DNA from 3 places in the Micromonospora sp. FIMYZ51 genome. Region 3 is predicted to be linked to each of the others. Evidence: riboswitches for the same ligand, from Rfam matches in the RefSeq annotation. Region 3 holds a riboswitch; each other region holds the start of a gene.
The links. A riboswitch is a leader RNA that binds a small molecule or an ion and turns the genes downstream of it on or off. The one in region 3 is predicted to bind cyclic di-AMP.
Positions count from the first base shown of each region.

Region 1 (9,783 bases), 2.1 Mb from region 3:
CTCCAGATCGGCGACGATGGCCTGTGCGGCCCGCTCGGTGACTCCCACCTCGACCGCCACCTCGCGCAGCCGGGCGGTCGGGTTGCGGGCGATGGCGAGCAGTACGTGGGCGTGATTTGTGAGGAAAGTCCAGTTACGGGCGCTTTCCCGTTCGCCTGTGGTCGCCATGGTGGCCATCGTATGACTGTCTCTCCGGGTCTGGTCCGCTGTGCCCTGTCTCCCGCCGTTGGCAAGCGTTCTGGAATACCTGAAATGCATATCACGCATATCTTGACGTAGCTTCGCGGTGCGTGTGACGGTGGTGGCGGCCCGTGACCAGTGTCGGCCGGGATGACCAGGCATTGCACCGAGAGAGGCGAGGTGACGCCGGATGAGTCGACCCGGATCGATAAGCGAGCAGCGAGCACCGGAGCGGGAGTTCCTCACCGCGGACGTGCCGGGCGCCCCCAAGCGGGCGCTGGCCGAGTTGATCGCGGGCAACCGCCGCTTCGTCACCGGCACGCTCCGCCATCCCAACCAGAACGCCAGCCACCGGGCCGCTGTCGCGGCCGAGCAGCACCCCTTCGCGGTGATCGTCGGCTGCTCCGATTCCCGGCTCGCTGCCGAGATCATCTTCGACCGTGGGCTGGGTGACCTCTTCGTGGTCCGGACCGCCGGGCACACCGTCGGGCCCGAGGTGCTGGGCAGCGTCGAGTACGCGGTGACCGTGCTGCGTACGCCGCTTGTGGTGGTGCTCGGGCACGACTCGTGCGGTGCCGTGCAGGCGGCCCGTGCGTCGGTGGCGACCGGCACCACCCCGCCGGGTCACCTGAGTGCCGTGGTGGACGCGGTGGTGCCGAGCCTGCGCCGGGCCCGCGAGGCGGGCGTCGACGAGCTGGACGGGATCGTGGACATCCACATCGCGCAGACCGTGGAGGCGATGCTGGAGTCCTCCGAAACGCTCGCCGCCGAGGTGGCCGCGGGCGGGTGTGCGGTGGTGGGCATGTCGTACCGGCTGGCCGCCGGTGAGGTGCGGGCGGTCACCGCGCAGCCCGCCGAGCTGGCCGACGCGCCGGCCCGAGCCGCCTGACCGCCCTGCGAAAGGCTGGCCCGAGCCGCCCGACCGACGCCGAAAACCGCCCCGAGCCGCCCGACCGACGCCGAAAACCGCCCCGAGCCGCCCGACCGACGCCGAAAACACGTCCCGAGCCGGCCGACCGACGCCGAAAACCGCCCCGAGCCGGCCGACCGACGCCGAGGGCCGTTCCGAGCCGGCCGACCGACGCCGAGGGCCGTTCCGCCAGGTGGCGGAACGGCCCTCATTTGTCGTGCCCGGGGTGCTCAGAGCAATGACACGTGCACGTGGTCGGTGTGGTCGGACGGGCCGCTGTAGGAACTCCAGCGCTCCGTCGCCGCGAACCAGATCTGCCGGTTCCAGATCACGTAGTAGATGCCCAGCCGGTCAGCGTTGCGGACCAGGAAGGCCGCCAGGTTGTTGCCGTATATCCGGGTGTCGTTGTTGTGCCACGGGGAGAAGCCGCTGTTCTGCAACGACCAGTCGCAGGCCCGGCCCTTGGGGTGCTCGAACTTGTCACCGGGGCGCCAGCAGCCGACGAACCGGTTGAAGCCGGCCCGCTTGACCTCCTTGTACATGTGCAACGTCCGGGGCGTGATGCAGCCCGACGTGGTCGGGTCGTTCTGGTTGCACGACTCGGTCTTCCAGCCACCGTCCGCCGCCCGGTTCGGTGCGATCCGGGCGACCGGGGAGGTGGCGGCCACCAGGCCGCCGGTGAGACCCTCGCCACCGACCAGCCGGAGCGACTTCTCCGCCTCGGTCTTCTTGCGGGCCATGTCGTTTGTCAGCTTCCGCTGCTCGCGTACCTCGGCGTCGAGCGCGAGCTTGGCCGTCTCGGCGCGCAGCTTCACCGTGTTGACCTCAGCCAGCTTCTTGTCGTTGACCAGGTTCAACTCGTCGAGCGCGGAGGCCCGGTCGATGAACGAGTCGGGGGCGTTGCTCTGCAACAGCATGCCGATCGCGCCCACCCGACCGGTCCGGTACGACTGGGTCGCGATCTCCGCGACCTGCGGAGCGAGTTCGTCCAGGGCAGCCTGGGCGCGGCGGACCTCCACCGCGAGTTCGAGCTGCTTCTTCTTGGACTTCTCCAGCTTCGCCTTGGCCTTTGTGTAGTCCCGGTTCGTCGCCTCGATCAGGTCGTTGAGCATCGGCGGGTCGTCGTCGTGCTCCGCCGGTGCGGGTGGCTTCGGCGCGGCCGTCGCAGGCATCGGCCCCGCGAACACGGCGAACGCGGCGCACACGGCCACCACGGGTGTCAACCAGCGGCGTAGGGGTGCCGTCACTGTTTTCCCTTCCATCGACCGCCGACCGGGTTAGCTGACGGGTTCGGGACGGAAGCGGCCCCTACCGCAGTCGCGGATTCACCCCACGTACCTGGGTTCCCGGTTCGCCTGGTGGCGATTGGGCGGTGGCACCGCAGGCGCTGGGGTACGCCTTCGGCGGTGACCGGCAGTGAGGTTACCCGAGAGTCCACTTGGGCTTCTACGCCCCGAACCCGGCCAGATGCGTCATTTCGTAATCGCGGTGAGTGACCAGCGACACTCGTGCTGGCCTCGCCGGCCGAGGCGGTCACGTTGAGGAGTGTCACCATGTGGTGTCCGTGCTCCTGTCCGGGTCGGGCCACCCCGGCGGGGTGGCGGTGGACGTGTTGCGGGTACGCGGTGTGCTGAGGGCGTGCAGCGCCTCGGCCCGGTCCGTCGCCGGCCGGGAAACCCTGGAATCGTCATCGTCGTCCGGGCCGGCGGGGTCGCCACCGACCCTGCCGCGCTGCTGCCCGGCCGTGGTCACCAGTGCCGCCAGGGCGGTGGTGAGCGGTACGGCGGCGATCAACCCGAGCGTGGCCACCACGCTGCGGACGATCTCCTGGGCGAGGAACTCGCTCGTCACGATCTGCCCGAGGGCGCGGGAGTCGGCGGTGAGCAGGAGCAGCAGCGGCAGCGACGCGCCGGCGTACGCCAGGATGATGGTGTTGACCACGGAGGCGATGTGGGCCCGCCCCACCCGGGTCGCCGCGCGGTACAGCTCACGGCGAGAGAAGTTCGGGTTGGCGTGCCGCAACTCGGTGACCGCTGCGGCCTGGGTGACCGTGACGTCGTCGAGCACGCCAAGCGATCCGATGATGATGCCGGCCAGCAGCAGGCCGTGCAGGTCGACGTCGGCCCGGAACATGGAGAGCGTGGTGGCGTCCTCGCTGCCGAAGCCGGTCAGGTGGGTGGCCCTGGTCGCGATCAGGCCGAGTAGCCCGGTGAGCACCAGACTGCCGAGGGTGCCCAGCACGGCCACCGAGGTCTGCGCGGAGATGCCGTGGGTCACGTACAGCACCACGAACATGATCAACGCCGAGCCGACGATGGCGACCAGCAGCGGCGGATTGCCGGCGCTGATGCCGGGCAGCACGAAGGTCAACAGGATGCCGAAGCTGGCGGCCAGGCCGGCCAGCGCGGCCAGGCCGCGCAGCCGGCCGAAGGCGACGATGGCGGCGGCGAAGAGCACCGCCAGCCAGATCAGCGGCGTGCCCCGCTGGTGCTCGGCGATGTTGTACGTGCTGATCGACGGATCCTCCGGGTCGAAGAGCGCGACCAGGATGACCTCGTCACCGGTGCTGACCCGGGGCGCGCCGGGCCCGGCCGGGATGGGCGTCTGCACCTCCTGGCCCGCGTCGGGGCCGTCCTGCACCCGGACGGTGACCGTGCCGCACGGGCCGGCCGCTGTCGTCGGCGTGCCCTCCGGGACCGCCGGGTTGGGCGGACAGGTCTCGGTCACCACCCGGGTGACCGTGCCGTGGTGACGGGGGGTGTCGTCGGCCGCCTCCGGCCGGGGGGCGTCCGTGGGCCAGAGCACCAGGGCGGCGATCAGGGTGACCAGAAAGAGGGGGACCACCGTCACGACGAGGATCCGCCGCACCCCGGGCGGGGTGGGCGGAGCGGAACGGGTGTGGTCGGCGCCCATTCAATGTCTCCCAACGATTCCAGGGCGGAGTACGTGCCGGCGGCCGGGTCGGTTCAGTGCCTGCGCACCACCGTTTGTCGACGCGACGCGGATGGTCTGAGCGTGGCGGAACGGCTGCGTACCGTGATGTGTCGGCCGGCTCTCGACGGCCGCCGCGGTGCGGCGGCGGAGGCGGACGCCCGAGGGCGGGCGTGGGCCGCGGGGCACGGATGTCGGCTGGGCATCGTGAGCGAATGGTAGCCAGCCCGGCATCCGAACGCAGGTCGCGAGGGTTTGTCGGCGGTTCGTGGCGCGCCGGGGCCGGTGTGAGCTGCGGCGGCCGGGTCAGTGGCCCGGCCGCCGCAGCTTGTCGGTGTCGCTGGTCAGCCGCGCTTCATCAGGCGGCCCACGGCGGCCATCATCTCGGTGGCCATCTCGTCGGCGCGTCCCTCGGCGGCACCCTCGTGCATGCAGTGCCGGGCGTGCCCGTCGAGCAGACCGAGGGCGACCTTGTCCAGCGCGGCCTGGATGGCGGAGATCTGGGTGAGCACGTCGATGCAGTAGCGGTCCTCGTCGACCATCTTCTCGATGCCACGGACCTGACCCTCGACGCGACGCAGCCGGGCGAGCAGCTGGTCCTTGCTGGCGGTGTAGCCGCGGATCGGCGCAGGTGTGGTCATGCGGCAAGCATAACGTACCCCCCGGGGGTATGCTACGGTCGACAGGTCAGATACCCCCGCCGGGTATCTCGACGGGTCGTCCGGTCCACTACCTGGCCGGGCGTGGAGAGGAGAGTTCCATGGTCACCACGACGTACCAGGTGCAGGGCATGACCTGCGGGCACTGCGTCAACGCGGTGAGCGCCGAGGTCGGTGCGCTGCCCGGGGTCAACGAGGTACAGGTCGACCTCGCCACCGGTCGGGTCACCGTCAACAGCGCGCAGCCGCTGGCCGACGACGCGGTCCGCGCCGCCGTCGACGAGGCCGGATACGAACTGGTCGGCGGCGCAGCCGACCAGCGGCGGTAGGCCGAGGCGTACCGATGAACACAGCGACCAAGCTGGGCAGCTTCGCGCTCGGCGTCGCGCTGGTCTTCGGCGCGGCGTACGGAGCCGGTCAGCTGGCCGGCCCCGTCACCCCGGTCGCCACCACCGACCATCCGACGGACGACAGCGGGCACGACGCCGACGGCTCCGCCACGCCCGGTCACGACGAGGGCGGCGGCCACGAATCGGCCGGCGACCGACTGCCCGGTGGGCTGCTCGTCGCCGACCGTGGGCACACCCTGGTACCGGTGGCGGCGCCGACGGGCGAGTTCGCCTTCCAGATCGTCGGACCCGACGGGCGGCCGGTCACCGGGTACGACGTCAGCCACGACAAGCGGATGCACCTGATCGTCGCCCGGCGCGACCTCTCCGGCTTCCGGCACGTGCACCCGGAGATGTCGCCCGACGGCACCTGGCGGGTCGCCTCGCCGCTGGGTGGCTCAGGGGTGTGGCGGGCCTTCGCCGACTTCACCCCGACCGGTGGTCAGCCGCTGACGCTCGGCGTCGACGTCACCGTCCCGGGCGAACTGGCCGAGGTGCCGCTGCCCGCCCCGGCGAGCAGCACCACTGTCGACGGCTACACCGTCGACCTCGACGGCACGCCGCAGCCCGGCCGTAGTACGACGCTGACGTTCACCGTCAGCCGTGCCGGCGTACCGGTCGGCGACCTGGAGACCTATCTGGGTGCGTACGGCCACCTGGTGGCCCTGCGCCGGGGTGACCTCGCGTATCTGCACGTGCATCCGGAGGGGGCTCCGGGCGACGGCCGGACGCCGTCCGGTCCGCAGGTGAGCTTCGCCACCGAGTTCCCCACGGCCGGGGCGTACCGGCTCTACCTCGACTTCCAGCACGGCGGAGTGGTACGCACCGCCGAGTTCACGGTGCACGTCGGCGACCCGGGCGACCTGCCCGCACCGCAGAGCGCCGCGCCCGACGACGGGCACGGCGCACCCGGACACGAGCACGACTGATCGGACCAGCGATGACCACGAGCAGACCGCTGCCGGCGGCGACGAACCTGATCGAGCTCGCCATCGGCGGCATGACCTGTGCCTCCTGCGCCGCCCGGATCGAGAAGAAACTCAACCGGATGGACGGCGTACGGGCCACAGTCAACTACGCCACCGAGAAGGCCACCGTCTCCTACGACGCGCCGGTCACGCCGGACGAGCTGATCGCCACGGTGGAGAAGACCGGTTACCGGGCGACACTGCCACCGCCGCCCGGCGCCGCCGAGCCGGAAGCCGCCGAGCCGGCGGACGAGCTGCGGAGCCTGCGTACCCGGCTGTGGGTGTCGGCGGTGTTGACCGTGCCGGTGATCGCGCTGGCCATGGTGCCGGCCTGGCAGTTCACCTACTGGCAGTGGTTGTCGCTGACGCTTGCCGCCCCGGTCGTGGTCTACGGCGGGCTGCCGTTCCACCGGGCCGCGCTGGTCAACCTGCGACACGGTGCCGCGACCATGGACACCCTGGTCTCGGTGGGTACGCTTGCCGCCTTCGGCTGGTCGCTCTGGGCGCTGTTCCTCGGCACCGCCGGTACGCCGGGGATGACCCACCCGTTCAGCCTCGACATCGGCCGCACCGACGGTGCCGGCAACATCTACCTTGAGGCGGCGGCCGGGGTGACCACCTTCATCCTCGCCGGGCGCTACTTCGAGGCCCGCGCGAAGCGGACCGCCGGGGCGGCGCTGCGGGCGCTGCTGGAACTCGGCGCCAAGGACGTCTCGGTGCTGCGCGACGGGGTGGAGGCCCGGATCCCGGTCGACAAGCTCGTGGTGGGGGACACCTTCCTGGTCCGGCCCGGCGAGAAGATCGCCACCGACGGGACGGTGGCGGAGGGCAGCTCGGCGGTTGACGCGAGCCTGGTGACCGGTGAGTCGGTGCCGGTCGAGGTGGGCGTGGGTGACCCGGTGATCGGCGGCTGCGTCAACGCCGGTGGGCGGCTGGTGGTCACCGCCACCCGGGTCGGTGCCGACACCCAGCTGGCGCAGATGGCCCGGCTGGTCGAGCAGGCGCAGACCGGCAAGGCCGCCGTGCAGCGGCTCGCCGACCGCATCTCGGGGATCTTCGTACCGATCGTGATCGCGCTGGCCGCCGCCACCCTGGGCTGGTGGCTGGGCACCGGGGGCGGGCCGGGTGCCGCCTTCACCGCTGCGGTGGCCGTCCTGATCATCGCCTGCCCGTGCGCCCTCGGCCTGGCCACGCCCACCGCGCTGCTGGTCGGCACCGGACGTGGCGCCCAGTTCGGCATCCTGATCAAGGGGCCGGCCGCGTTGGAGTCCACGAAGCGGGTGGACACCGTGGTGCTGGACAAGACCGGCACGGTCACCACCGGCCGGATGACCCTGCTCGACGTGACGCCCGGCGCGGGCGAAGCGACCGCCGAGGTGCTGCGGTTGGCCGCCGCCCTGGAGTCCGGCTCGGAACACCCGGTGGCGCGGGCGATCGTGGCCGGTGCCGCCGACGCTCGTCAACTTCCCCCGGTCACCGGCTTCGCCAACGTCGAGGGGCTCGGTGTGACCGGCACCGTGCAGGGCCGCCAGGTGCTGGCGGGCCGGCCCCGGCTGCTGCGCGACCGGAGGCTGGACGTACCGGACGATCTCGCCCGGGCGGCGGCCGACGCGCAGGCCGCGGGACGCACGGCGGTGCTCGTCGGTTGGGACGGTCGGGCGCGCGGCGTGCTCGCCGTGGCCGACCAGGTCAAGCCGACCAGCCGGGAGGCGGTACGGCGGCTGCGCGCCCTCGGCCTGACCCCGGTGCTGCTCACCGGCGACAACGCCACGGTCGCCCGGACGGTGGCCGCCGAGGTCGGCATCGACGAGGTGATCGCGGAGGTGCTGCCGGCGGAGAAGGTGGAGGTGGTCACCCGCCTCCAGGCCGAGGGTCGCGCGGTGGCGATGGTCGGCGACGGGGTGAACGACGCCGCCGCGCTCGCCCAGGCCGATCTCGGGCTGGCCATGGGCACCGGTACGGATGTGGCGATCGAGGCGTCCGACCTCACCCTGGTGCGCGACGACCTGCTGGCCGCGGTGGACGCCATCCGGCTGGCCCGGCGCACCCTGGGCACCATCAAGGGCAACCTGTTCTGGGCCTTCGCGTACAACGTCGCGGCCCTGCCGCTGGCCGCCGCCGGGCTACTCAATCCGATGATCGCCGGTGCGGCGATGGCCTTCTCCTCGGTCTTCGTGGTGGCCAACAGCCTTCGGCTGCGGCGGTTCCGTCCGGTCACCTGAGCGGTGGGCGATTGATTGGCGGCCGGTCGGGGTACCTGTGGGGGTGTACCGCTGAGACGCAGATCCCGGGAGGCTGACATGGGTGTCGAGGACAAGTTCAACAACACCACCGAGAACACCGCCGGCAAGGTCAAGGAGGGCGTCGGCCGGGCCACGGACAACGAGCGGTTGGAGGCCGAAGGGCGTGCCGACCAGTCGCGCTCCAGCCTCAAGCAGGCCGGCGAGAAGATCAAGGACGCGTTCCGGAGCTGATCGGACGATCGACCAACCGCCGGGCCGGCGACCGCCGGCCCGGCGGTCGCGTGTCTGGCCGACTCCGCTGCGGTGGCGGGCGGCGTGCGCGTTGCCGGACGGTCCGCTATCCGGCCGGCGGGCGGCCGGCGGTGAGTCGCAACGTGAAGCCGTCGGCGTCCCGGTAGTGGGTGACGTGGTTGCACGACTGGTGGGTGATCCAGAGACCCAGCCCGCCCACCTCGCCGGCACCGGACGGGAGCAACCCGGCGTACGGGTCGTCCGGCCCGGTGCCGCTGTCGCTGACCGTGGCCACCACGCGGTCCGTACCGACCCAGAGCCGGAACCGGACCGGCGGCTGGCCGTGCCGTAGCCCGTTGGTCACGATCTCGCTGACGGCGACCAGGAAGTCGTCGAACTCGTCCTGCGGCAGCAGTCCACGGCTGGCGTGCTGCACCGCCGCCCGGGCCTGGCCGGCGCTCGGGCCGAGCAGGTCGACAAGCGGCGGGGACGCCTGGATCGGATCGGGTGGCACCGGCCGCTGCTGGCGTAGGAACGTCTCGGGCGCCAGGTAGTCGGCGTTGGGCCGGCACCGGCCGTCGGGCGTGACGAGGTACGGGTGAGTGACGCAGACGTCGGCCCGCACCGCCTCCGGCGTGCTCCGGGTGTCGTACGCGCACATGCTCCACAGTGGCCAGTCGTCGTACGCCCGGTTGATCGCCGCCTCGTAGCGGGCCCACCAGTCCCAGGTGGGACCGAGGGCGATCCGGGGAACCTCCCCGATGATCCGGATCTGGGCCGCCCCGCCCGATGTCAGGTCGGCGAGGAGCCGGCGGTACGTGCGGATGGCGACGGCGGGCCGGGCGTAGATGTCCCCGCCGGTCAGGAACTCGACCTTCGCATCGGCGGGCAGGGCGCGGCGGACCAGCCCACCGGTGCGCTCGCCGAGCGCCACGAAGGTGGGCTCACCCGCTTCGACCCCGCCGAGCAGGAACGGCACCACGACCGCCAGCAACTCCTCGTCGGAGCCGTAGCACAGGGCTTCGTGGTGGTAGCCGGTGCGGCCGGCGGCGGGCCCGATTCTCACCGGATCACCGCTACCCACCGGGCCGGCAGCTCAAGCCGGGCGGCGCGTCGGGTCAGGCCGGCCCCGGGTCGGGTCGAGCGGGCCGGAAACCACCCTGTGTCGGTCACCTTGCCTGCTCCACCGCCGCAGTCTATGCCGTTGGCCGGTCGTGGCTGGCCAGCCGATCTTTCGAGTTTCCGTTCCGGCCGGGAACCAAACCGGGTCGC
Region 1 is NZ_CP134706.1:555,544-565,326, forward strand. It holds gene QQG74_RS02725 (helix-turn-helix domain-containing protein) at 1-177, opposite strand, end outside; gene QQG74_RS02730 (carbonic anhydrase) at 371-1,069, shown strand; gene QQG74_RS02735 (hypothetical protein) at 1,321-2,337, opposite strand; cyclic di-AMP (ydaO/yuaA leader) riboswitch at 2,341-2,472, opposite strand; gene QQG74_RS02740 (YibE/F family protein) at 2,639-4,003, opposite strand; gene QQG74_RS02745 (metal-sensitive transcriptional regulator) at 4,366-4,662, opposite strand; gene QQG74_RS02750 (cation transporter) at 4,782-5,009, shown strand; gene QQG74_RS02755 (hypothetical protein) at 5,024-5,998, shown strand; gene QQG74_RS02760 (heavy metal translocating P-type ATPase) at 6,010-8,259, shown strand; gene QQG74_RS02765 (CsbD family protein) at 8,338-8,511, shown strand; gene QQG74_RS02770 (sensor histidine kinase) at 8,618-9,577, opposite strand.
Region 1: it holds a riboswitch for cyclic di-AMP, as region 3 does, so the genes downstream of both, QQG74_RS02735 (hypothetical protein) here and QQG74_RS24565 (hypothetical protein) in region 3, are expected to answer to the same signal.

Region 2 (9,783 bases), 1.6 Mb from region 3:
GCTGAGCAACAACCTGCTCGGCTGGGCGACGTTCCCGCAGACCACGCTCAACGTGATGGACGGCGTGGTGGTGCTGAGCGAGTCGCTGCCCGGTGGCACCGCCACCAACTACAACCAGGGTGACACCGGCACCCACGAGGTCGGCCACTGGCTGAACCTCTACCACACCTTCCAGGGCGGCTGCTCGGGCAGCGGCGACCAGGTCTCGGACACCCCGGCCGAGGCGTCTCCGGCGAGCGGCTGCCCGACCGGTCGGGACACCTGCTCCGCACCGGGCCTGGACCCGATCACCAACTTCATGGACTACTCGTACGACTCCTGCATGTACCAGTTCACCCCGGGCCAGGCGACCCGGATGATCAACGCCTGGAACACGTACCGCGCGTAGCGCGGCAGTCTGATCCGTACGCCGGTGCCGGCCCCGAGCAGATCGGGGTCGGCACCGGCTGCGTGTCGGCTCAGGCCGCGTGGGCGTGGCGGGCCGAGCGGGCCGGCAGCGGCGCGAGGCGGTTGTCGTCAGTGCCGGCACCGGCCGGGTCGAGCCAGACCTGGACCGCCGGTCGACCCGCCAGGTCGCTCGGCCCGCCGGAGCCGACCTGCTCGCGACGGGCGAGCATCGCCACGTCGACCGTGAACTCGAAGAGTCGCCAGTCGGCGTGCGGGGCGGCCCGCGCCGCGAGGGCCAGTCGGGTCACCGTGGCGCCGTCGGTGACCGGCTTGGCCCGACCCGCGACGTACGCCTCGTCGTCGCTCTCCTCGGGCGGGAACGAGTGCAGCGCGTAGCGCCCGTCACGCTCCAGGTCGCGCCGCTTCGGCGAGTCGATCACGAAGCAGAACAGACCGTCGTCGGTGATCACCGGGGAGACCGGGTGCACCCGGGGCCCGCCGTCGGCGCGGACCGTGGCCAGATAGCCGAAGCCAGGGCCGTACTGCTGCATGAGAAGGCGGATCCCGTCGGCGAGTCGGGGCTCGTCAGCGGCGAATTCGGACCAGGAAGCCATGACCACATCTTATCGAACATACGTTCTAAGCAGGTAGTCCGACACGCAGGTCACCCGTACCGCTATGGTGTGTCGATGCTGCTCTCCGACCGCGACCTGGTCTCCGAGATCAAGGCGGGCGCCCTGGCGTTGGAGCCCTTCGAGCCCACCCTGGTGCAGCCGTCAAGCATCGACGTACGCCTGGACAAGCTGTTCCGGGTCTTCAACAACCATCTCTACACCCACATCGACCCGGCGACCCGGCAGGACGACCTGACCTCGCCGGTCGAGGTGCCCGACGGTGAGCCCTTCGTGCTGCACCCGGGCGAGTTCGTGCTCGCCTCCACACTGGAGGTCATCTCCCTCGGCGACCAGTTGGCCGGGCGACTCGAAGGCAAGTCGAGCCTGGGCCGGCTCGGTCTGCTCACCCACTCCACCGCGGGTTTCATCGACCCCGGCTTCTCCGGCCACGTCACGCTGGAGCTCTCCAACGTGGCCAACCTGCCGATCACCCTCTGGCCGGGCATGAAGATCGGTCAGCTCTGCATCTTCCGGCTCTCGTCGCCAGCCGAGCACCCCTACGGCTCGGCCGTCTACGGCTCGCGCTACCAGGGCCAGCGCGGCCCGACGCCGAGCCGCGCCTGGCAGAACTGGCGCACCTGGCCGGTCCGCTGAGCCCCACCGCAACGATCGCCCGCCAGGCTGGCAGGGTGCGAGCCGCCGTGCACGCAGCTGCCGCCGCCGACCTCGGCCTGACCGGCCGGGCCCGCGCCGTCATGGGCGCGGACCCGACCGCCGTACGCCAGCCGCGTCAGCCGGGCCGGCCGAAGCTGTGGATCGGGCTGTCGTCCATCCGCTTCATCTTGACCGGCTGACCCGCCCGGGACGAGTGCACCACCCAGCCACCGCCGACGTACATGCCGACGTGGTGCAGGTCGCGGTAGTAGAAGACGAGGTCACCCGGGCGCAGGGCAGCGCGGCTGACCGGCTCGGTGGCCTGCCGCTGCCGCGCCGCGTTGTGCGGCAGCGCCACCCCGCCACGCGCCCACGCGGCCAGGGTCAGCCCGGAGCAGTCGTACGCGTCCGGCCCCTCGGCGCCCCACGCGTACGGCTTGCCGATCTGGGCGCAGGCGAAGCTGACCGCCTTCCCGGCCGGGCCGCCCGGGTAACCGGCCGGACAGGGCTTCGGGCGCAGCGGTCCACCACCCCCCTTCCCGTACGCCCGCAGCCGCAGCCGCTGCAACCGGTCGATCTCGGCGTCGATCTGCCGCCGCTTCTGCCCGAGTTCGACCTCGGTGCCGGCCAGCTGGGTGATGCTGCGGTCCAGTGCGCCCTTGGCGGCGGCCAGTTCGTCGCGCAGCTCACGCGCCTGCCGTACGTCCTGCTGCTGGAACTGTGCGTAGCGGTCGAGCAGGCCGAGCTGCTCGACCACCTCGCCGGGCGACCTGCTGCCCAGCAGCGTGTTGACCACGCGGACCTGGCCACCCTTGTAGGCCCGGGCGGCCAGCCGGCCGACCCGCTCCATCGCCTCGTCCACCTGACGTTGCAGTGGGGCGATCCGGGCGGCCAGGGCGTCCGCCTGCCGCCGTTTGGCGGCCAGATCCTGCCGCGTGGCGTTGTGCCGTTCGATCACGGGTTCGAGCCGGTTCCAGTCCTCGTCGATCTGGCGCTCGATGTCGGCGACCGTGGGGTCGGCGTACGCCGCCGTCGCGCCGCCGGTCAGGATGACGGCGGTCGCGGTCAGGGCGGCGAGTGCGGTGGTGCAGCGGTACCAGCGGAAACGCGGCGCAGCCGTCGTCGGACCGGGCAACGCCGGCCGTCGCGACGGTGGCCGCGGGGCATGGTGTGCCACCGGGCTCCGTACTCCTTCTTCCCATACCGCCTACCGGGTTAGCTGACGGGTTCGGGCGGGAAGGGGGCGCCCTACCGCGAGGATCGCGGATTCACCCCGGGTACCTGGGTCCCCGGCTCGCTCGACAGAACGACTCGGCGGTGCCGGACCGTTACCGCCCTCGGTGGGCGGAGCTGTCAGCCGGCCGACGATTGCCCAGCGTAGGGACGATCCGCATCGATACGCAACACACCCACGCCATCACTGTCGGTGCATAAATCCGACAACGGCGAAGGCCCCGGGTCGCTTGACCCGGGGCCTTCGTTCGTTCCTGTGCTACCGCTCAGCGGTGCAGATCAGCCGGGACGGCGGAAGCCGGCGACCGGCATGGTCGTGATCGGCGATACGTTCACCGGCTTGCCGGCGCGGGGCGAGTGCACCATCAGGTTGTTGCCCAGATAGAGCCCGACGTGACTCACGTCGCTACGGAAGAAGACCAGGTCCCCCGGCCGGGCTTCGGCCCGGGAGACGGCCTTGTTCTCGCTCCACTGGGCCCCGGTGAAGTGGGTGAGGTGGATCCCGGCGGCCTTGTAGGCGTACTGGGTCAGCCCGGAGCAGTCGAACGAGTTCGGCCCGGTGGCGCCCCAGACGTACGGCTTGCCGACCTGGGCGCAGGCGACCTGGATGGCGGTCCGTGCTGCCGCGCTGACCACGTCCTTGATGGTCGGGCAGTTCGTCGTCTTGACCACGGTGACCGGCAGCGACTTCTCCAGCCGCTTGATTTCGGCGTCGATCTGCTTCTTCTTCGCCGCCAGCTGCTTCTCCTTGGCCTCCTGATCGGCGATCAAGGCGTCGAGCTTGGCCTTCTGGTCGTCGTACTTCCGCTTGACCTTCATGACGCCCTCCAGCTCACGGCGCTCCTGCGCCGCCAGCCGGTTCAGGAAGGCCATCTGCTCGCCGAGCGTGTCCGGCTTGGCGTTGAGCAGCACCGCGCCGAGCTCGGACGACGGGCCGGTGATGTAGTACCGGGAGGCCATGTCGCCCACCCGGTTCATCGCCAGCTCGGTCTCCAGGGCCAGCGGCTCGATCTTCTTCTGGATCGTCTTCGACTTCTCGCGGTTCACCTTCAGCTGGGACCGCACCTTGTTGTACTGCTCGATTGTGGGTTCCAGCCGCTGCCACTGCTTGTCGATCTCCGCCTCGATCTGCTCGACCGACGGCTCGGCGTACGCGGGGGCGGCGAGCAGGCCAGCGCCGACCGCGGCGGCGGCGACCAGGACGACCAGCCGGCGGGCGGCCCGGTGCAGGCCACCGGGACGGCGAGAGCGTCCGGGCGCGCGACGATGAAGGGGCATGGTTGCCACCGGCACCGACTCCTTTGCAACCGACCACCGGGCGTCCCGCGAGCGGTAAGGGGCGGGACAGACGACCTACGGCGGCCGGTGCCCAAGACTAGGGAAGGCGTGCTGCGGAATCAAGGCGACCAACGGCTTATTCACGTTTGCGCGACCGGTCGAATACAAAGGGTGTCGACCATTCTCGTAACAGTTATCTGGGCCAATACGTAAACGGGGTACGACGGCACCGGTGAAGGTACCCTCGCACCCCGCGTACGGGTCGTGTGTCAGTTGCCGACCGGCTCCTGCGCCGAGGCGGTCGGCTGTTCGGGCTTGACCGACCGGAGCAGGACGCTTGCCACGTCGACCACCTCGACCTGCTCACCGGCACCCTTGCCGTTCACCCCGTCGCTGAGCATCGTCGAGCAGAACGGGCAGCCGACGGCCACCGTCCTCGCCCCGGTGGACATGGCCTCCTCCACCCGGTCGACGTTGATCCGCTTGCCGATCCGCTCCTCCATCCACATCCGGGCGCCACCGGCGCCGCAGCAGAAGGAACGCTCGCTGTTACGCGGCATCTCGACGAGACCGCCGTCCGCAGCGCCGCCGGATCCACCGGCAATGGCGCTGCCCAGCACCTCGCGCGGCGGGGTGAACACCCGGTTGTGTCGACCGAGGTAGCACGGGTCGTGGTAGGTCACCCCGCCGTCGACCGGCTGCACCGGGGTGAGCTTTCCGGTGGCGACCAGGTGGGCCAGCAGCTGGGTGTGGTGCACCACCTCGAACTCGCCGCCGAGCTGGCCGTACTCGTTGCCGAGCGTGTTGAAGCAGTGCGGGCAGGTCGCGACGATCTTGCGCTTGGCCTTCTCGCGCCCCTCGAACGCCTCGTTCAGGGTCTCCACGTTCTGCTGGGCGAGCATCTGGAAGACGAACTCGTTGCCGATCCGTCGAGCGGGGTCACCCGAGCAGGTCTCGCCCTCGCCGAGGATGGCGAACGAGACGCCCGCCTCGTTCAGCAGGGTGGCCACCGCGCGGGTGGTCTTCTTGGCCCGGTCCTCGAAGGCACCGGCGCAACCCACCCAGAACAGGTACTCGAAGTCCTCCACCTCGCCGACCCGGGGAACCTCGAAGTCGAGGCCCTTGGTCCAGTCCTCGCGGGTGTTCTGCGGCGCACCCCAGGGATTGCCCTTGTTCTCCAGGTTGCGCAGCATCACGCCGGCCTCCGAGGGGAAGCTGGACTCGATGAGCACCTGGTATCGGCGCATGTCGACGATGTGGTCGACGTGCTCGATGTCGACCGGGCACTGCTCCACACAGGCACCGCAGGTGGTGCACGACCAGAGCACGTCCGGGTCGATCACACCGCCCGCCTCGGCGTCGCCGATCAGCGGCTTCTCCGCCTCGGCAAGTGCCAGTACGTCGACGTGGGCGAGCTGGGCGGCGGTGGCCTTCTCCTCGCCGGTCAGGTCCTTGCCGCCGCCCGCCAGCAGGTAGGGCGCCTTGGCGTAGGCGTGGTCGCGCAGGCTGAGCACCAGCAGCTTCGGCGACAGCGGCTTGCCGGTGTTCCAGGCCGGGCACTGCGACTGGCACCGGCCACACTCGGTGCAGGTGCTGAAGTCCAGCAGGCCCTTCCAGGTGAACTGCTCGACCTGGGCGACGCCGAACTGGTCCTTTTCCGGGTCGGCCTCTTCGAAGTCCAGCGGCTTGCCGTCGCTCATCATCGGCCGCAGCGCGCCGAGGCCGGAGCCGGTCTTACCCGGGTTGCGCTTGAAGAAGATGTTGGGGAAGGCGAGGAAGCGGTGCCAGGCCACCCCCATGGTGACGTTCAGCGAGATCACGATGAGCCAGGTCATCGAGATGGCGATCTTGATGAGGGCGGCGATGCTGACGCCGGCCTCCCAGCCCGGCAGCGCCGAGCCGACCGCGTGGCTGAGCGGGGTGGCCCAGGTCGGGTACTCGAAGTGGTCGGTGGCGACCTTGAAGCCACGGATCAGGAAACCCATGATCAGGACGGCCAGGACGACCGCTTCGACGAAGTAGCCCTGCCACATGGTGGACCCGGTGAACCGCGACCGGCGGCCGGCCCGGTTCGGCCGGTTGGCCACCCGGATGGCGATCAACACCGCGATGCCGACGATGCCCAGGATGCCGATCCACTCGGTGACCAGGCCATAGATCGTCCAGCTGCCGATCAGCGGCAGCCCGCCGGTCGGCGAGACCACCTCGAAGTACGCTTCGAGCACCAGCAGCGACAGCACGATGAAGCCGACCATCACGAACCAGTGCGCGGCACCCACCACGCTCCAGCGGAGCATCCGGGTGTGCCCGGCGGTCTCCGCGAGCATTGTCTTCGTGCGGCTGACCGGGTCGCCGAAGCGGGACGGGTCGGGCTGACCCAGCCGGATCACCGCCACCATCTTCATGACCGCGCGCACGGCAAGCCACACCGCCACGGCGGTGATGGCGGCCGCGAGGATCGTGGTGACGATCTGGACGCTGCCCATCGAGTTGGCCTCCCGGTCTGCTGCCTGTCGAGCGGGCGTGGCGACCGGGTCGGGCACGAGCGGTAGGCACCACCGCACCGTCAACCGGATCGGTTGCTGACCTCGCTCCGCTCGGTCATGCAGTGCAGCCTACGCGCAAGGTTACCCGAGAGTAACGTGAGTCTTCTCGCACCCAGGGCCACGTCGCCCTGCGCCCACCTTAGGAGGTCACCGGGATTCGCGCCGGGCGGCCCCTGGCTGCACGGCGCGCGGCGCCGGGTGTGTGCCCTGCGGGTGACTCAGCGCCAGCGGGAGAGCAGGATCAACGAGGCGACCATCGCGCCGAAGCCCACCGCGAGGTTCCAGTAACCCAGCTCCATGACCGGGTATTCCTGCTCGGAGAGGTAGTAGACCACCAGCCAGCCGATGCCGAACACGATGAGCGACACCGCCGAGACCGGCAGCCAGAGTGGGCTCGGCTTGCGCGTCGCCGCTGTCGCCGTCGGGCGGACGTCCGTGGGCGGGGTGTACACCTTCTTCTTGCGGACCTGAGACTTGGGCACGACGCTCTCCAGAGGGGTTACGACCTCGTCCGGCCTGCAACCGGGCGCGAGGGCGACGGTCCATGGCCAATAATGTTCGAGAGCTAGCGTAGTCCGGAAGGCTCGTCCAATCCACGAATGGGGCCAGACCGGTACCGGGCAGACCGGAAACGAGCTGCCCGACGGCTCGCTCAAAACCCGCATCGCGCGGGTGCAGCAGGTGGGGACAGGGGGAAACGGTCCGTGGAGTACACATCCGGCGCAGCCTCGTGGCAGAAGGCGCTGCGGCGGCTGGTCGCCGCGTTGCTGCCACGCCGGCCCCGGCAGCGCCGACCAGGCTGGTCCATCGGCGTACCGATGATCGCCGCCGCCGCTGGCCTGCTCTTCACCACCACCGCCAGCACCGCCGGCGGGACCGCGCTGCGCGAGGATCGACGCCCGCAGCTGACCGAGCTGATCGAGGACCGACGCGCCCAGGTGGCCGCCAACGAGGAACGCGCCGCGCGCCTGCGCCGGGAGGTCGAGAGCCGCACGACCGACCTCGCCGACTCGGACGACACGATCAAGGAGCAGCAGCAGCGGGCCGGCGCGAGTCTCGGCGCGGCCGGCTTCACCGCCCTCACCGGCTCCGGGCTGACGGTCGAGCTCAACGACGCGCCGCAGCTCAGCAGCCTGCCCGAGGGGGTCGAGAACGACGACCTGGTCGTCCACCAGGGCGACGTCCAAGCGGTGGTCAACGCGCTCTGGGCCGGCGGCGCCGAAGCCATGTCAATCATGGACGTGCGCGTCCTGAGCACCAGCGCGGTACGCTGCGTGGGTAACACCCTGCTGCTGCACGGCCGGGTGTACTCCCCACCTTTCAAGATCGTAGCAATTGGCGATCCCGCCGCCCTCCGGCAGGCCCTCGCCGCTTCCGAGGGAGTCCGGTGGTTCAGGGACGCAGTCGAGAACTATCAGCTCGGCTACTCCGAGCGGGAGTCGACGGTCACCGTTCCCGCGTTCGAGGATTCCACCACCCTGCGCTCCGCCACGGTGCCGAGGTGAGGCCGGGAATGAGCGAGCGCCAGCAGGCGAATCATCAGGTAGGTGCGTCGGTGCCTCGTGACCGCGCTGAACGTAGCGGAGTGCCGTCATGAGCCAACAACCCGACGGCCGGCACCGCGACCAGGCCGACGAGTCCACCGCCTTCATACCCAAGGTCGAGCGCCCGGAGCCCGCACCGGCCCAGCCGCGGGCGACCCTGCCCTGGCCGGACCCGGTGGCACCGCGTCCCGCGGAGCGCCCCGGCGACCGAGCCCCCCAGGCCCAGCGCCCGACCGACCTCGGCCGCTGGGACGCCCAGCAGCCCCACCGCGAGCAGGCCGCCGCCTCCGGTCGCTGGGACAACCAGCTCAACCGCGAACAGGCCGCCGCCGGTCGCTGGGACGCTCAGCCCAATCGGGAGCAGGCCATCGCACCGGGCCATTGGGACGCTCAGCCGAAGCGGGACCAGGCCGGCGGCGGTTGGGACGCCGCGACCAGTCAATGGGACACCGCGCCGGGCCGGCAGCAGCCGGCAGCGGACCGGTGGAGCGCCACGCCCGGCCAGCGTCCCGACCACAACGGCTGGCAACCGGGCGGGAGCCCGGCCGACAAGCGCAACGGCTCCGCCGCGCCGACCGGTCAGTCCGGCATCCCTGGCGAGCCGACCCCCTGGCGGGACGCCTTCCAGCCGAGCCGTCCCCCCGCCGCGCGGCAACCGGACCTCGGGCCGCCGCCGCCGACTGCCGGGCCGGCCCAGCCGGACGCCGCGCCGCCTCGGCCCACCCCGGCCGGCGCACCGGCGAACGGCACGCCGCCGGTCGGACGGGGCCACGAGCAGCAGCCGTACCCCGGGCAAGAGAATCAGCCCGGCTGGAGGTCCCAGGACACCCAGCCCGCCGAGCAGGTTGGCGGCCAGCAACGACCGGCCACCCCCCAGTCGTACGCCGCACAGCCCACGCCCGGCGGCACCCCGCAGGGGTCGGTTGCGCCCTCGGCGCCCACCACTGCGCAGCACCAGAACCAGCCGCATCCGAACCAGCCGCACCCGAACCAGCAGCCGTGGGCGACGCCGGCCCGGCCGGCGGAGACCACCGGCGCCCACGGTGCCGAGCCCGCCCGGCCCTCCGGCGGCCACAGCGCCGACCAGGGCGGCTGGTCGGCCGAGGGACCGACCACGCTGATGCCGAAAATCGGCGGTGCCGCGACCCCGACCGGGGCGTCGGAGCGGCCCGGCCCGCAAGCGGCTGCCCCGCCGGCAGTCGGGGGCGGTACACCGTCCGGTTTTCCTCGACCGGGTGAGGCGACCCGTCCCGGCCCGAGCAGCGGGCCGCCCCCGGCGAACGCGGCCAGCCTTGCCGACGCACCGACGGCCACCCTGGCCATCACCAACCAACCGATTAGCCCGGGTACGCCGAACCGGCAGCACAGCCCAACCGGCCCGGGTACGCCGAACCGGCAGCACAGCCCGACCGGCCCAGCTGCGTCGAACGAGCCGAGCAGCCCGACCGCGCCGAACCGGCAGAGCGGGCCGGCAACGCCGCAGCGGCCGGTGGATCCGGCGGCCACCGCGCTCATCCCGGCGGTCAC
Region 2 is NZ_CP134706.1:88,128-97,910, reverse strand. It holds gene QQG74_RS00480 (zinc metalloprotease) at 1-388, shown strand, start outside; gene QQG74_RS00475 (pyridoxamine 5'-phosphate oxidase family protein) at 459-1,001, opposite strand; gene dcd (dCTP deaminase) at 1,077-1,655, shown strand; gene QQG74_RS00465 (NlpC/P60 family protein) at 1,792-2,832, opposite strand; cyclic di-AMP (ydaO/yuaA leader) riboswitch at 2,845-2,982, opposite strand; gene QQG74_RS00460 (NlpC/P60 family protein) at 3,168-4,181, opposite strand; gene QQG74_RS00455 ((Fe-S)-binding protein) at 4,436-6,652, opposite strand; gene QQG74_RS00450 (cell division protein CrgA) at 6,931-7,194, opposite strand; gene QQG74_RS00445 (DUF881 domain-containing protein) at 7,417-8,217, shown strand; gene QQG74_RS00440 (class E sortase) at 8,306-9,783, shown strand, end outside.
Region 2: it holds a riboswitch for cyclic di-AMP, as region 3 does, so the genes downstream of both, QQG74_RS00465 (NlpC/P60 family protein) here and QQG74_RS24565 (hypothetical protein) in region 3, are expected to answer to the same signal.

Region 3 (9,783 bases):
TCGCCGCCAACAAGGCCCGCCACCTGGACATCCCCGCCGCGCTGAACAACTCGTTCGGCTTCGGCGGGCACAACGTGGCGCTCGTCTTCACCCGGGTCTGAGCTTCACCCGCCGCTGCCCGTACCCGCCACCGCCAGCGTCAGTTCTCGCAGGTGGTGGCGGGCAGCCCGGACACCTTGACCGGGGAACGTCCGCGCGGGGCGGCCTTGCCGGCGAGCACGTCGGCGAGCGCGGCCATCGAGGCCCGGCTCGACGAGTACGTGGCCAGCAGCGTCGGCGATGTCGCCCGGGCCAGCACGTACGGGGTGTCCATGGCGACCGTGACGGCGGCGTCGGCCCGCAGGTCGGCGGCGCCGTCGCCGTACCCGACCAGGTGCACGACAGCGCCGCCGCTGGGCACCACCTTCACTCCCGCCTCGGTAAGCGCCTCGGTCAGCGCGGTCCGGGTGTGCGCCCGGCCGCCGGAGGAGGTGACCGTCACCGGGCCGCGTACCCCGGTGGTGTCGCACCGGCCGCGCAGCACGGTGACCGCGGCGGCGGCCAGGGCGTGGGCCGCCGCCTGGTGCGCCGGAGAGTTCAGCGTGGACAGTTCCGGGGTGTCCTGGCCGGTCAGCGAGAACTTCATGGTCAGCACGCGGGTGGCCGCCTCCACCAGGCGGGTCCGGGGCAGCGAGCCGTCCCGCAGCGCGGCGAGCAGCCCGTCGTACGCCTGACGCACGTTCGGCGGCATGAGGATCAGGTCGTTGCCGGCCTTGAGCGCGCGTACCGCGGCCTCACCCGGCCCCCAGCGACGGGCCGGCGCCATGTTCATCCCGTCGGTGATCACCACGCCCTGAAAGCCGAGTTCACCGCGGAGCACCTCGGTGAGCAGCTTGTGCGAGAACGTCGCGGCCACCCCCGGGTCGACCGAGCGCACGTCGAGGTGGGCGGACATCACGGCCAGCGCGCCGGCGTCGATGCCTGCGCTGAACGGCGGCCAGGCCTCGGCCGCCAGCTTCTTGCGGGACTGGCCGAGCACGGGCAGGTCCTCGTGCGAGTCGACGGCGCTGTGCCCGTGTCCCGGGAAGTGTTTGAGCGTGGCCGCCACGCCCGACGCCTGTAGGCCGCGTACCGCGCCACCGACCTGCTCCGCGGCGCGCTTCGGGTTGGCGCCGAAGGACCGGGAACCGATCACCGTGCTGCGGGTGACCAGCACGTCGGCCACCGGCGCGAAGTCGACGTTGATCCCCATCGCGGCGAGTTCGGTGCCGGCGGCCCGCCACGCGGCCTCGGTAAGCGCGGGATCACCGGCCGCTCCGGCGCCGAGCGCGCTGGGCAGCAGGGTCACCCCGTCGGTGACCCGGGTGACCACCCCGTACTCCTGGTCGGTGCCGATCAGGAAGGGCGCCGGGCCGGCGGCCAGCTTCCCGGCGGCCTCCCGCAGCCCGGTGGTCAGCTCGCGGACCTGCTCCGGGTTGTCGACGTTGGTGGTCTCCTGGTTGCTCTGGGTGGGGTCGTCGGCGCTGAAGCCCACCAGGATCAGCCCACCGAGGCGGTACTTCTCGACCATCTCGGCCGGCGTGTCGACGCCGGCCAGGGCCTGGTTGCCGGCCGCCGAGCCGGCCGAGACCCGGGTCGCCCGGTCGCCGTACGCGTAGGGCATCAGCACCTGACCGACCAGGTCCTCGTCGGCGAACCCGGCGACCAGGGCGGCGGCACGGGTGGCCGGGTCGTCCGGCGCGGCGCTCGACGGCGGTGCCGGATCCGGCGGAGCCGAGGTCGGGGCCGGCTCCGGACGCGGCTCGGGGCCGGTGCAGCCGGAGACGAACAGCGCGCAGGCGGTGACGAGGGCGGCGGCGACCCGCCGGGTGGTGGTCGACACGCGGCCCATCCCACCAGCCCGTCAGGGATCGGGGCAACTCGACCTTGGGCCGGGCGACCGGTGCCGGGCACCGGGCCATCGACCGGCGGGAACGCGCCGCTGGGCCGGCGACACCGGTGACCGCCTCAGCCGACCCGGGTGAGCAGGGTCACCGGAGCACCGTCCCCGGCGTAGCGGTACGGCTCCAGTTCGGCGTCCCACGCGGTGCCGAGCGCCTTGTCCAGGGCGTGCGCGAGCGCCTCGGGTGCCCGGGCGGCGGCCATGATGCTGCGCAGCCGGTCCTCGCCGAGCTGAATGTCACCGGCGGCGCCCACCGTGGCGCGGAACAGCCCACGCCCCGGGACGTACATGAAGCGCTCACCGTCGGCACCCGGACTGGGTTCCTCGGTGACCTCGAAACGGATCATGGGCCACTGCCGGAGGGCAGCGGCCAGTTCGGCGCCCGTCCCCGGACGGCCGGACCACCCGCACTCGGCCCGGCGGGAGCCGGGATCGACGGGCTGAGCAGTCCACTCCAGGTTGACCGGCGCGGCGAGGACGCGCGCGATCGCCCACTCGACGTGTGAGCACACGGCGAGCGGGGTCGAGTGGACGTATACGACGCCACGCGTTGGCACGGAGACCTCCCGGAGAGCGAGGTGCGTCTTCCCCTACGACCTCACCCGACCGGGCTCTTGCTGCAACACATGATGACCTGTGTGACGGATGGTGCGCCAGGGAATCGGCAAATCCGCCGCCCGGAATACCCGGACAGGTGACTGCGGTTCCACCTCGTGACGCCGCGATGACCAGCCGGGATCGTGCGTCGTGTACAGTTCCATCGGCGGCCTGTGCCGCGTAAGCCTTCGCGGGGTCACCTCCTCCGGTGCCGCCCGCACAGCCCCCGGACCTTCCGTCCTCCGTACGTCTTGCAAGGAGTACCTCCGTGGCGAGCAACACCTCTAAGACCGCGCGCGCGTCAGTCCGGGCCGGCCAGGCTGGCCAGGGTGGCGCCCTCAGCGTGCTGGGCGAGTTCAAGTACCTCATCCCGCTCAACGGCGGCAAGCACGCCTACGTCCGGAACCTGACCAACGGCAAGACCGCGCACCTGCGTACCGACTCCGAGGCCTTCGTCGAGGAGATCCGGGTGCTGGCCGCCGCCGGGCACGCCGCCAAGATCCGGGCCGAGATCAACAGCCTCAACGCCGCCCACCCGGGCGACGGTTGGGACGCCACCGAGAAGCGCCTGGTCGAGGCCGGTGTCTTCGAGGGCTGAGTCCCTCCAGGCAGCATCGCGAACGCCCGCCGGGTACGCCCGGCGGGCGTTCGTCGTCTCGGATCAGGGCGGCTCCAGCAGGGTGACCTCGCCGGTCGCCAGGTCGTAGAGGGCTCCGCTCACGGCGACCCGGCCGGTGCGCAGCGGCTCCGCCAGCCGGGGGTCGGCGCGCAGCGTGGCCACCGTACGGCGGACGTGCCGGCGGATCGCCAACGGCTGCACCTGCGGCTCGTCCACTCCCACGTCGGCCACCGCGGGCGCGATCCGGTCCACCAGGTGGGCCAGCGCACCCTGCGGTCGCTGGCCGCTGCGCAGCGCGCCGATCGCGGCGTCGATCGCGCCGCACCGCTCATGGCCCAGCACCATGATCAGCGGTACGCCCAACACCTCGATGACGTACTCGATCGAGCCGAGCACCGCCCGGTCCAGCACGTGACCGCCGGTGCGGATGACGCAGATCGAGCCGAACGTCTGGTCGAAGATCGCCTCCAGCGGCACCCGCGAGTCGATGCAGCCCAGCAGGACGGCGTACGGCTGCTGGTCACCGGAGGCGCTCGCCGCCGCCGCGGTCACGTCGTGCCCGTGCACCGGCTGGCCGCTGACGAAGCGCCGGTTGCCGGCGAGCAGTTCGGCCAGGGCTTGCCGGGGCGTACCGCCGCGTGCCCGGCGCTTCGTTCCAGTGGGCACCGCCCGCGACACCGCCATGCCTCCAGCTTGGTCGCCGCCGGCCCGGATGCGGAGACGGTTGGCGAATCTTCCGCTCGTGCCGGTTCGCGTGGTCTCATGACGGGTAGCCGGTGTTACCACCGGGTATCCCCGGTGTTACGCATCCACGCGGCCGTGGGGAGGTGGCGATGCCAGAGCCCGTCGAGGTACGACTGTCCGACGACGTACGCCTGCACGTGCAGGTCGCCGGGCCGACCGACGCCGAGGTCACGGTGGTGCTGTTGCACGGCTGGACGTTGGACGGGCGAAGCTGGCACCGGCAGCACAGCGCCCTGCGGGAGACGTTCGAGTCGGTCCGGGTGGTCACCTACGACGCGCGTGGGCACGGCCGGTCCAGCTGCATGGCACTGCCCACGGCGACCCTGGCCCAGCTCGGTGACGACCTGGCGGCGGTGCTGGACGTGGCGGCGCCCACCGGGCGGGTGGTGCTGGCCGGCCACTCCATGGGCGGCATGACGATCATGGAGTACGCGCACCGCCACCCCGAACACTTCGCCCGGCGGGTGGCCGGACTGGTCTTCGTCTCCACCACCGCCGAGGGGCACGCCCACACCGTCTACGGCCTGTCGCCACGGATCGCCCGGTTGATCCGGCTGGCCGAGACGACCGGGGCCGGGGTGTTGGCCCGCTGTGGCGCCTGGCGACCGCCACGGGCCCTGCTGCGGGCGCTGCGCCCAAGCATCCGCTGGATGCTCTTCGGCGAACACTGCGATCCCGTCGACATCCGCCTGGTCACCTCGGCGGTCGCCCGCGCCTCGCTGCGCTCGATCGGCGGCTTCCGCGCCTCGATCGGCACCCAGCACCGGCTGGCGACGCTGGCCGCGCTGGCCCACTTGCCGGCCGCGGCCCTGGTCGGCGACCGGGACCGGCTCACCCCGCCGCCGTGCGCGGAGTCGATCGCCGCCGTGCTGCCGGCCACCGACCTGACCGTCTGCCCCGGTGCCGGCCACATGCTGATGATGGAGCGCCCCGAGGAGGTCAACGCCGCCCTGACCGGCGTACTGCGCCGGGTCCTCGACGCCGCACCGGCCCGCGTCGGCGCGCACCGCCGACGCCGCGCCTGACCGGGACCCGCTCCGCTGCCACCGGCGTCGCGAAGGTGCCCTTCCGGGCTGCTGTTCGGCGGGGCGTAATCTCGTGCGGTTGGCCGGGCGGCGTCACGAGGAGAAGCGAGCGGTGGATCAGAGCACCCTGGATCAGGAGATCGCCGTCGAGCAACGGCATCTCGACCGGGTGTACGCGCGACTGGCCGAGCTGCGCCGCGCCGCGGTACGGGCCGAACGGGACGGCTACCGGCTGGCCCGGGTGGGCAACTTCGGCGCCCTTGTCGAGCGGGACGCGATGGTCTTTCACGCCGCCCAGCGGCGTCATCTGCTCGACGCCGAATACGAGGGACTTGTCTTCGGCCGGCTCGACCTGCGCGACGGGCAGGTGCTCTACGTCGGGCGGCTCGGCATCCGTGACGAGGACGCCAGCACGCTTGTGGTGGACTGGCGGGCACCGGCCGCCGCCGCGTTCTACCAGGCCACCCCCGCCGAGCCGCTCGGTGTGGTGCGGCGGCGGACGATCCAGTCCAGCGGCGAGCGGGTCACCCGGATCGAGGACGACCTGCTCGACCCGGACGCCGCGCCGCCGGAGATGCCGGTGGTGGGCGACGGCGCGCTGCTGGCCACGCTGTCCCGGACCACCGGCCGGGGCATGCGCGACATCGTGGCGACCATCCAACGGGAACAGGACGAGGCGATCCGCTCCCCCGGTTCCGGAGTCACCCTGGTCTCCGGCGGTCCGGGCACCGGCAAGACGGCGGTGGCGCTGCACCGGGCCGCGTACCTGCTCTACGCCGACCGCAGCCGGTACGCCGGCGGCGGCATCCTGGTGGTCGGCCCCTCCTCGGTCTTCGTCTCCTACATTGCCTCGGTGCTGCCGTCGCTGGGCGAGGAGACCGCCACCCTGCACTCGCTGGGCAGCCTCTTCCTCGGGGTGGCCGCCACCCGGACCGACCCGCCCGAGGTGGCGGCGATCAAGGGGTCGCTGCGCATGCGCAAGGTGCTGGAACGGGCCGCTCGGGACGCCGTGCCCGACTCGCCGGCCGAGCTGCGGCTGCTCTACCGGGGGCAGTTGCTGCGGCTGGAGCGGTCCGAGTTGGACGCCATCCGGGACCGGGCGTTGCCCCGGGGCGCCCGCCGCAACGAGGTGCGCCGGGCCGGCTTCGACGGGGTGCTCGCCGCGCTCTGGGCGCAGGCCCGCCGGCTGGGCATCTCCGGTCTGCCGGAGCAGCGGGCCTTCGAGGACGAGCTGATCGAGCGGACGGACTTCCGGGACTTCCTCAAGGCCTGGTGGCCCCGGCTGCATCCCCGGCACGTGCTCGGCTGGCTGGCGCAGCCGGACCGGCTGCGCCGCTACACCGCCGGCCTGCTCTCCGGTGCCGAGACCCGACTGCTCGGCCAGGCGTACCGGGAGTCAGCCGAGCGGGGGCCGAGCGTGGCCGACGTGGCGCTGCTCGACGAGTTGGACGCGCTGCTCGGCAAGCCGGTGCGTCCGGCCCGCCCGAAGCGGGACCCGTACCAGCTGGCCGGCGGGGTACGCGAGCTGAGCACCTTCGCCGACCGGCAACGGGCCGCCCGGCAGGCGGCCCGCGAACGCCCGGAGGACTACCGGGACTATGCGCACGTGGTGGTCGACGAGTCGCAGGACGTCTCGCCGATGCAGTGGCGGATGATCGGCCGACGCGGGCGGCTGGCCTCCTGGACCGTCGTCGGCGACCCGGCGCAGACCGCCTGGACCGGCGATCCGCAGGAGCTGGCCCGGGCCCGGGACCAGGCGCTGGGCCGGCGCCGCCGGCACCGGTTCACGCTCACCACCAACTACCGCAACTCGGCGGAGATCTTCGCGGTGGCGGCGGCCGAGATCCGCCGGGTGTACCCGGATCTCGCGCTGCCCACGGCGGTCCGCACCACCGGGGTCGACCCGGTGCAGCTGACGGTGCCGGCGGCGAAGCTGGCGAGCACCGTCGCGACGGCGGCGAGCACCCTGCTCGACGAGGTCGAGGGCACCGTCGGGGTGATCACGCCGGTGCCGCGTCGCGACGAGGTCGCGGCCTGGCTGGACGGCCTCGGTGGGGAGCGTCTCCAGGTGGTGACCAGCCTGGAGGCCAAGGGCATGGAGTACGACGGGGTGGTGCTGGTCGCCCCGGGCGAGATCCGGGCCGAGCCGGGCGCCGGGGTACGCACCCTCTATGTCGCCCTTTCCCGAGCCACTCAGCGGCTCACCACGATCGACCCGGTCGACTGAGCAATTCCGGGAAACTGCCGCCTTAGTGCCGTTATGTCTGATTTAATGGTGAACGAGCAAGTACCAGGAGTCACAGCAGCTGCACCAGTCACAGCAGTCCCGGTACGCTCGGACCCGGCCCCCGCCAGGCGGCACCCACCGGTGCCGGCGGTGGTCGCCGCCTAATCGCCCGCCAGGGCGAACCGGGGAACCATGTTCCTGGGGTGCATCCGCGCACGCGGTAGGGATCTTCCGTCCCGAACCCGTCAGCTAACCCGGTCGGCGGCTGACGGAAGGACATGTGCATGCCAGCAGTGGCAACCGTGAGACCGGCCGCCCGGATGGCGGCCCTGATCGCCGCGGGGCTCGCCCTCGTGTTGAGCGTCACGCTCGCACCGTTCAGCCCCGCGACCGCCGCGCCACCGGTATCGCGTGCGGCAGCCCCCGACGACATCGACGACGAGGGTGGCACCCCGGCACTGCGCGCCCAACTGGAGGCGGCCAGCAAGGGCTACCTCGACGCCAAAGCCGCGCTGGACCGCTCGGTGAAGCGGCAGAAGGAACTGGCCAAGCAGCTCAGCACCACCGAGCAGCAGCTCGGCGAGCGCACCGCAAAGGTGGCCGAGATCGCCTCGCAGGCCTACCGCACCGGCCGGCTCGGCGCCGCGTCGGCGCTACTGAACAGCGGCACCCCGGCCGGCTTCATGGACCGGGCGGCGGCGCTGGACGTGGTGGCCGCCAACGAGGACCGCGCGGTCCGCGAGCTACAGGCCACCCGCGACGAGATCCGCAAGACCAAGCAGGCGCTGGACCTTGAGATCCAGGAGGAACGCAAGCAGGTCGCCGTGATGGCCAAGCGCAAGGAGCAGGCCGAGCGGGCGCTGACCGTCGCCAACGAGCGGGCCGAGGCGGCCGAACGCGCCGCCGCAGCCGCCGAGCGGGCCACCCGGGCGCCGACCAGCAGCCGTGGGTCCAGCCCCACCGCCAAGCCGGCGCCGCGCAACGCCAACGGCTCGTGGCCGAAGGAGTCGTGCAGCGTCAACGACCCCACCCCGGCCAACGGCTGCATCACCCCGCGCACCCTGCACGCGCTCAACCAGGCCAAGGCGGCCGGCTTCACGCGGTACGTCTCCTGCTACCGCTCCGGCGGCTCGGGTGAGCACCCGAAGGGTCGAGCCTGCGACTTCGCCGCCCAGAAGAACGGCTTCGGCGGTGCGGCCACGGGTGGCGACCGGACGTACGGCAACAACCTGGCGGCGTACTTCGTGAACAACTCCGACCGGCTCGCCGTGCTCTACGTGATCTGGTACAAGCAGATCTGGCTGCCCAGCAGTGGGTGGAAGTCGTACAGCGGCGCTCGCGGCGACCCGTCGAGCGACCACACAAACCACGTCCACCTGTCGGTCTACTGATCGAAGACCGGCACGTCGGGTGGGTCGCCTCGCACGGCGGCCCACCCGACGTCGTTTTCGCCTCAGCCCGTCGCCGTGCGCCGTGCCGCCACCTTGGTTACCGTCCTTGCAGTAAGCGGACATTTCGTCAGCTCGAACGGAAGGAACGGTCATGGGCAGGTGCCAACCGTGAGCGGACGGGTCATGGTGTTCGCACCGACGCCGCTGCTCACCGTCACGATCGACAAGCCGAACGACGCCCCGGAGCTGCACCTGCATCCCGGCGGTCAGGGTGTCTGGCAGGCCCGGATGGTGCTGTCGCACGGTGTCGACGTGGTGCTCTGCACGGCGCTCGGCGGCGAGATCGGTCAGGTGTTGAAACCGCTGCTGATCAGCGAGGGGGTCGACCTCAAGGTGGTCACCCGCGACTCGGGCGGCAGCGGCGGGTACGTGCACGACCGCCGCGAGGGCACCCGCCGGGAGATCGTCGACGTGACCGGCCAGCCGTTGAGCCGGCACGAGCTGGACGAGCTGTACAACCTGGCACTCGGCGAGGGACTGCGGGCGGCGGTGAGCGTACTCAGTGGGCCGAACGACCCGTCCCTGGTACCCGCCGACCTCTACCGCCGTTTCGCCGCCGACCTCGGTGCCAACGGCAGCCGGGTGGTGGTCGACCTCTGTGGTGAGCACCTGAACGCGGTACTGGACAGTGGGGTCTTCTTCGTCAAGGTCAGCCACGAGGAACTGATCGCCGACGGGCGGGCGGCCGGCGACGAGGCGGAACAGCTCATCGCCGCGATGCACGAACTGCACGCCTCCGGTGCCGAGAACGTGGTGGTCAGCCGGGCCGACCAGCCGGCGCTGGCGCTTGTCGAGGGCGAGGTGTTCGAGGTGCTGATGCCCCGGCTGGAGGCCGCCGATCCGCGCGGCGCGGGCGACTCGATGACCGCAAGCGTGGCGGCCGTGGTGGCCCGGGGCGGCGACGTGCACACCGCCATCCGCACCGGTGCGGCGGCCGGCGCGTTGAACGTCACCCGGCACGGGCTGGGCACCGGCCGGCTCGATTCGATCACCGGCCTGGTCGACCGGGTCCGGCTGGAGCCGGCCGGCGTCCAGCCGCAGCAACGCACCACCCCGGACGAGTTGGCCCAGCGGGTGGCCGGGCGATGACCTTGCGAATCCTGATCACCAACGACGACGGCATCAGCGCGCCCGGCATCCAGGCGTTGGCCCGCGAAGCGGTCGAGCGTGGGCACGACGTGGTGGTGGCCGCACCGCTG
Region 3 is NZ_CP134706.1:5,497,761-5,507,543, forward strand. It holds gene fabF (beta-ketoacyl-ACP synthase II) at 1-101, shown strand, start outside; gene QQG74_RS24535 (glycoside hydrolase family 3 N-terminal domain-containing protein) at 140-1,870, opposite strand; gene QQG74_RS24540 (DUF3145 domain-containing protein) at 1,987-2,478, opposite strand; gene QQG74_RS24545 (hypothetical protein) at 2,787-3,116, shown strand; gene QQG74_RS24550 (carbonic anhydrase) at 3,180-3,821, opposite strand; gene QQG74_RS24555 (alpha/beta hydrolase) at 3,971-4,906, shown strand; gene QQG74_RS24560 (AAA family ATPase) at 5,019-7,133, shown strand; cyclic di-AMP (ydaO/yuaA leader) riboswitch at 7,282-7,413, shown strand; gene QQG74_RS24565 (hypothetical protein) at 7,418-8,524, shown strand; gene QQG74_RS24570 (PfkB family carbohydrate kinase) at 8,693-9,673, shown strand; gene QQG74_RS24575 (5'/3'-nucleotidase SurE) at 9,670-9,783, shown strand, end outside.